One region of the Methylobacillus methanolivorans genome, then DNA from elsewhere that is predicted to be linked to it. Evidence: riboswitches for the same ligand, from Rfam matches in the RefSeq annotation. Region 1 holds a riboswitch; the other holds the start of a gene.

Region 1 (3,419 bases):
CTAGCGATCTGGTTCTACAGCGATGGCGCGTAACGCACTGATACAAACAGGTTGGTGCCGAAAGTGGCATAGTCATAGGCCAGTTCATATTTGCGATCAAACAGGTTGTTGATGCGTGCATTCAGTGACCAGTCGTCGTTGATACGGTATTGGGAATACAGATTGACCAGAGTGTAGCCGGACATGCGCACGGTGTTTTCAGCATCGTTGTAACGATGGCTTGTACTGATGATTTCACTGCCCAGTTCCCAGTTTTGCCATGACCTGCCGATGGCCAGCATGCCATGCTCCTTAGCGCGACGTGGTAGCAGATTGCCATTGGCAGCATTCTCAGGGCGCTGGAAATCAGCATTTGCCTTGATGTTGAAGCCAGCGAGATTGGTGCGGCCATTCAATGTCAGGCCACGCAACACCGCTTTGTCGATATTGACCGTACGTTGTAGTGAACCTATGGCTGTGCGACTAATCAGGTCATCCACTTCGTTATGGTAATAACTGGCACTGATGAGATCGCGGCCATTGTCGTAAAGCAGGCCGATTTCCTTGTTCCGGGACTCTTCTGGCTTGAGGTCAGGATTGCTGGCATAAGTAATGCCTCGAATCGTGGAGGATGGAGCATAGAGCTGGTTGAATGTCGGTGCGGCAAATGCGGTGCCGAAGCTGGCAGTTGCTTTCCACTGCGGATTGATTTGGTAAGCGTAACCAATGTTACCCGTGGTGCGATTGCCAAATTGCGAGTTGTCATCGTTGCGTACATTGATTTGTACGCTGTGTTGATTAAACCGCTGTTGCCAGCCTGCCAGGTAAGATTGAATATCCCGCTCGGTGACGCGCAACGGTGTGGTGGAGTTTGACTCAACCTCTTGTTCCCTACGTTCCACACCCAGGTTGAAAGTCCCTGCCTTGCTGGTCAAGACGTTTTGCCAGAGGAATTGATCTTGCGTTGTCTTGATCATGCTTTCCGACGTTGATGTTGGACGCTTCGTGTAGGACGAAAGATCATCTATGCTACGCGCGATGCTGAAGGTACTTGTCCAGAAATCAGTGAAACGATTCTTGCTGTGCACGGTATAGCTGGATAGGGTTTGATCCATGTAGTAGTCGTAGCGCCCTGTTGCAACGGTAGAGCCAGAGTCATAGAAGTTACGGCCTTCGGTCACCAGAATGTTAAGGCCAATTTCATGGTTCTCGGTAAGGTGCTGGGTAATGCGGGCTGCTATATTCTGGTTGCGGTAGCCATCTGCATCAGCGTTGTAAGCAGTGTTACGCTTGTTTTGTACACTGGATATGCCATGCACATGAGTCATGCCACCTTGCAGGCTATAGCTGGTATTGCCGATGCGGCCACTGACACCGGCCTCACCGATTGCCGTGCCATAAGTGCCTAAACCCACTGATGCGTTGAACTTGGGCTGACCTTGTCCTTGTTTGGTGAATATCTGGATCACCCCGCCTATTGCATCAGCGCCATACAAGCTGCTGGCTGGGCCGCGCAAAATTTCGACACGCTCGATTTGGCTTAATGGAATATGCTGGATAGCGGTGGCACCAGTCGTGGCAGAGCTGATGCGTATGCCATCAACCAATACTAAAGTATGGGTAGAGTTGGCGCCACGGATGAAAATGTCGGTGGATTTTCCTACACCGCCGTTGCTGCTCATTTCAATGCCAGGCTGCATGGCGAGTAATTCAGCCAGCGTGGTTTGGCCGGCTTTTTGTATCTGTTCTGCGCTAATCACAGAAACGTCACCAATCACTTCGCTGCTTTTTTGTTCAGTACGCGAAGCCGTGACAATAGTATCTTCCACCTTGATATCGGCAGCATTGGCAATCAAGGGAAGGGAATAAACAGAAGCAAGGGCAAGCGTGCCCAGGGAAAAACGAAACATCAGATTTGCAAACTCCAAAAAGCTCCCGCGTCCCCGCAAGAGCTGGTCATGAATGGAGTGTGCAGGGAAGGTGAGCCATTGTGAGCCGACGGCATCGGTAGCAGCCGCATCCCCGCAGCACTTCCTTTTCGTTTTGAGGCCGGTCTCCGGGCTTGCAAGATCAATGATACGTCGCCTTCCCATGACGTCTCGTCACAGTGGCATTTGACATATCTGGCTTGCTTACCGTTGCGGGGGCAGCACAGGATTTGCGAGTGGTTTAAACAATGCGCACCTGTTTCCCAGTTTCACCCTTGCGCCATGAACAGGCCAAGGACACCTTCAAACTTGCCGCCGATTATAAATGATTCGTACTTTATGCGGTGAAATAAGTTTTTAATATAAGGTGTTGTAAATAAGCCATAAATTCTTGGGTGCAGTTGACCATGTGCTGATTTTGCAATTATAGTGGCGCCATGAATGCTGATTTGATCACGTTGGAAGAAAAGCTCTCGCAGCTGATATCGCTATGCCAATTGTTGCGGGCAGAAAATCTGGAGTTGCGTCAAGAGCTTGGACGTTATCAGGATGACAACAAGCAATTGAAGGACAATATGGAGCTTGCCGGTCAGAAATTACAGGCGGTGATTGAGCGTCTGCCAGAGGGAACGCTATGAGTAATGTGCGTGGTGTCGATGTCAGCATCATGGGGCGTGAGCTCACCATTGCGTGTTCTGAAGATGAGCGCGAGTCCTTATTACGTTCCGTCGATTATCTCGACAAGAAAATGCGTGAAATCCGGGATACGGGCAAGGTAGTAGGCGCAGAAAAAATCGCTATCATGGCGGCTCTTAACATTGCTCACGAGTTATTGACAGCCAATGCGGGTGGTTTTGACATTGGCGATTTCAAGCGTAGAATTACTTCCATGCAGGAGCAGATTGATGCGGTCGTTGGCGAGGAGCAAAGCCAACTGTTTTAAGCCTGTTGTATGACAATAGGCCGCATTACTGCCACAAGTTTTCAGAAGCTGGATCATCCCGGCTTCTTCCCTTTGTTCCCTGCGGTGCTGTTCGGGCCATAGATTCCTTGAACCATAAATTTGGCTTTGGTTTCGGTCTGTTAAGTAACAGTGTGCGCGCTCCGATGCGGGTGTACCTAACGTAGCTTTAGGTCGTTACCACTTGAACCGTACAGGTTCAGGATGCCGGTTCGGATGGCATTTGCGGGGAACTCCCATTAATGCTTGAAGCCTTGAGCTCCAAGCCATTGCAGTACACCTTATCTTAATGCGTGGTATTTCAGGTCAGCCAGGCTGACAATATCCAGTGCACGCTCATGCGATGCTTCCAGAATCACGGGAGGTGCATAGCCTGCTTCGGCAGCCTCGTGCCAGCGCGAGGCGCATAGACACCAGTGATCGCCAGGCTTCAACCCAGGAAAGCCATATTCTGGCCTGGGAGTACTGAGGTCATTACCACGTGAGATGGAGAAAGCAAGAAACTCTTCTGTCATCATGGCGCACACTGTGTGGCTGCCAATATCTTCAGG
Region 2 (3,419 bases), on a different contig from region 1:
CTCCCAATCGAGTTGCAGTGCTTCATTGCACACTGCATCCAGGTCTTTCTTGTAAGTATCGATCGGCAAGATGCCTTGCGCATAAGTGGTTTCATTAAACGCACCACAAGGGCCGAATTCGCGCGCAAGCTGTACCGAAGCTTTCAAGAGATAATACTGGATTGCTTCAAAAGTACGGTGGGTCAGGCCTAGCGCTGCTTCATCAGTGTAGCCAGTGCTATTCTTGGCAAGGTAATAAGCGTAATTGATCACGCCCACGCCCAGCGAGCGACGCTTGTCAGTGGCATTAAGCGCCGCCTTGACCGGGTAATCCTGGTACTCAAGCAATGCATCCAGTGCACGCACCACGAGGTCGGCCAAGCCCTCCAGCTCGCCGAGGTTTTCCAGCGCGCCGAGGTTAAAGGCGGACAAGGTGCACAATGCAATCTCACCATGCTCGTCATTGATGTCGTCCAGCGGATGCGTTGGCAACGCGATTTCCATGCACAAATTGGATTGCCGCACTGGTGCCAACTTGGGGTTGAACGGGCTATGAGTATTGCAATGATCGACGTTCTGAATGTAGATGCGACCGGTGCCAGCACGCTCCTGCATCAGCAATGAGAACAAATCCACCGCTGGCAAGGTACGCTTGCGGATGCTGTCATCAGCTTCGTATTGCGTATACAGGCGCTCGAACTCGTCCTGGTCGGCAAAGAAAGCGTCATAAAGGCCAGGCACATCGTGCGGCGAGAACAAAGTGATATCGCCACCCTTGATCAGGCGCTGATACAACAAGCGGTTGATCTGCACACCGTAATCAAGGTGGCGCACGCGGTTTTCTTCCACGCCGCGGTTGTTTTTCAACACCAGCAACGATTCAACTTCCAGGTGCCACAACGGGTAAAACAAGGTCGCTGCACCACCACGCACTCCACCCTGCGAGCAGGACTTCACTGCGGCCTGGAACAACTTGTAGAACGGCAGGCAGCCAGTGTGCTGGGCCTCGCCACCGCGAATTTCACTACCAACAGCGCGAATGCGGCCTGCATTCACGCCAATACCGGCACGTTGCGAAACATACTTCACAATCGCACTGGTAGTCGCATTGATGCTATCCAGGCTGTCATCGCATTCGATCAGAACGCAGGAGCTGAACTGGCGCGTAGGCGTACGCACACCGGACATGATGGGCGTAGGCAGCGAAATCTTGAAGGTAGATACCGCATCGTAGAAGCGCTTGATGTATTCCAGGCGCGCCTTGCCTTCATACTTGGCAAACAGGCACATCGCTACCAAGATGTAGAGGAATTGCGGGCTTTCGTAGATTTTCTTGGTCACCCGGTTTTGCACCAGGTACTTGCCTTCCAGCTGCTTCACGGCAGCGTAAGAGAAATTCATATCGCGCCAGTGGTCGATATGCTCGTTCAGCTCATCGAACTCTGCGCGGCTATAGTCGGCAAGCAGGTGCTGGTCGTACTTGCCCATTTCAGTGAGCTTGGTCACATGGTCAAACAAGTGCGGTGGCTCAAACTGACCATAGGCGATCTTGCGCAAATGGAAGATGGACAGGCGAGCAGCTAGGTACTGGTAATCCGGCGTCTCTTCCGAGATCAAGTCAGCCGCGGACTTGATAATGGTTTCATGAATGACATCGGTACGAATCCCGTCATAGAACTGGATGTGCGACTTCAGCTCGACCTGCGATACCGATACATTGTCCAGTCCCTGTGCCGCCCAATCGATCACGCGATGGATCTTGTCCAGGTTGATCGGCTCACGGCGACCATCCCGCTTGGTGGCATTCATGGATTCATACTTTGTCATCTAAGGCTCCCTGTCAGGAAGCAAGGTGTCTCCATGCCTTGGCGACCAGATTCCTGGTCAAGCCTACATGCATGGAGTCAGCAAAATGAACTGCTTCGCGGCACTGGCCACGATAGCTTTTGCTGAGGACACCCCGCCTCAAACGTTATGAAAATAATCTACGGCAGGTTTCCTGGCTTCCGGGTCACCGTGGTTGGCCGGTCTTCCCAGGCCCTACACTCACAGGCCCAGTGACAATTGAAATGGCATACCACTCTCCGGTTACAGTTGCGGGGGCAGCTGTGGCTTGAATAGGCATAAACCCGTGACCACATTCCCTTTTCCCGACTAAATCGAACCGCTGTCGAACACCGTAGTGGGATGGAATATAGCGCAATAAAATGTGCTTGTGTAGCCAACAAAACACTATATATTGATTTTTTGAGGTATATACAGGATTTTTAAGGAGAAATTTTTTGAAGAATTTTCCAGCCATATCTGCATCATGAATTGAGCTATCATGAAACGATATTTTCGCCAAGACAGGCGCGTAAAAATGAGTAATAAATAAAGACCAGCGATGAAACCAGCCACCACTCCCGAACCTAGCCGTGCAGAGATTGAGCAGATACCAGGTGCGTTATTGCTTGAATTTGGCGCAAGTTGGTGCGGCTTTTGTCAGCGTGCACAGCCGCTGCTGAACACCGCGCTGCAGGCTCACCCCAAGTTGCGGCACGAACGCATAGAAGATGGCCCCGGCAAGCGGCTGGGCCGCAGCTTCCGCATCAAGCTTTGGCCCACCCTGATCTTGCTGCACAATGGCGTAGAAATTGGTCGTGTAGTGCGGCCGGAAAGCGTGGAAACGATCACCACGCTACTCCAGGCAACCCTGTCACCTGATTAAGCAGCCAATTCGTTGCGCAACTGCTTTGCCACCTTCACCATATTGTCCAGCGCAGTACGTGTTTCCGCCCAGCCGCGCGTCTTGAGGCCGCAATCCGGGTTAACCCATAACTGCGCAAGAGGCACGACACTGGCCGCACGGCGCAATAATGCCTCGATTTCAGCAATCGTCGGCACACGAGGGGAATGAATATCGTATACACCGGGGCCAATGTCGTTCGGGTAAGTAAACTCGCCAAAGCCATCCAGTAGCTCCATGTGCGAACGAGAAGTCTCGATGGTAATCACATCGGCATCCATGGCTGCAATCGCAGGCAGGATGTCATTGAACTCGGAATAGCACATATGCGTGTGGATTTGGGTGTCATCCTCAGCCACGCTGGCACTGAGCTTGAATGCCCTCACTGCCCAATCCAGGTATTGCTTCCATTCGGCCTGTTGTAACGGCAAGCCTTCACGCAGCGCTGGCTCGTCGATTTGGATAATGCCAATACCTGCCTGTTGCAGGTCATCCACCTCGTCGCGTATTGCCAATGCAAGCTGCATTGCTGTGGATTGACGCGGTTGATCGTCTCGGACAAAAGACCATTGCAACATCGTCACCGGGCCAGTCAGCATGCCCTTAACCGGGCGGCTAGTGAGCGATTGAGCATAACGCGCGGTTTCTACCGTCATCGGCTGCGGACGATAAACATCACCATAAATCACAGGAGGCTTGACGCAACGCGAGC

Evidence for each region. Region 1 has a riboswitch for cobalamin ahead of LG202_RS09555 (TonB-dependent receptor domain-containing protein). Riboswitches for the same ligand answer to the same signal wherever they lie in the genome.
Region 2: it holds a riboswitch for cobalamin, as region 1 does, so the genes downstream of both, nrdA (class 1a ribonucleoside-diphosphate reductase subunit alpha) here and LG202_RS09555 (TonB-dependent receptor domain-containing protein) in region 1, are expected to answer to the same signal.

Annotation. Positions count from the first base shown of each region.
Region 1 is NZ_BAAILT010000003.1:137,015-140,433, reverse strand. It holds gene LG202_RS09555 (TonB-dependent receptor domain-containing protein) at 15-1,889, opposite strand; cobalamin riboswitch at 2,010-2,227, opposite strand; gene LG202_RS09550 (26S proteasome regulatory subunit family protein) at 2,345-2,545, shown strand; gene LG202_RS09545 (cell division protein ZapA) at 2,542-2,850, shown strand; RNA gene ssrS (6S RNA) at 2,924-3,104, shown strand; gene LG202_RS09535 (DUF2237 family protein) at 3,150-3,419, opposite strand, start outside.
Region 2 is NZ_BAAILT010000002.1:414,509-417,927, reverse strand. It holds gene nrdA (class 1a ribonucleoside-diphosphate reductase subunit alpha) at 1-1,806, opposite strand, end outside; cobalamin riboswitch at 1,952-2,176, opposite strand; gene LG202_RS03245 (thioredoxin family protein) at 2,366-2,689, shown strand; gene metE (5-methyltetrahydropteroyltriglutamate--homocysteine S-methyltransferase) at 2,686-3,419, opposite strand, start outside.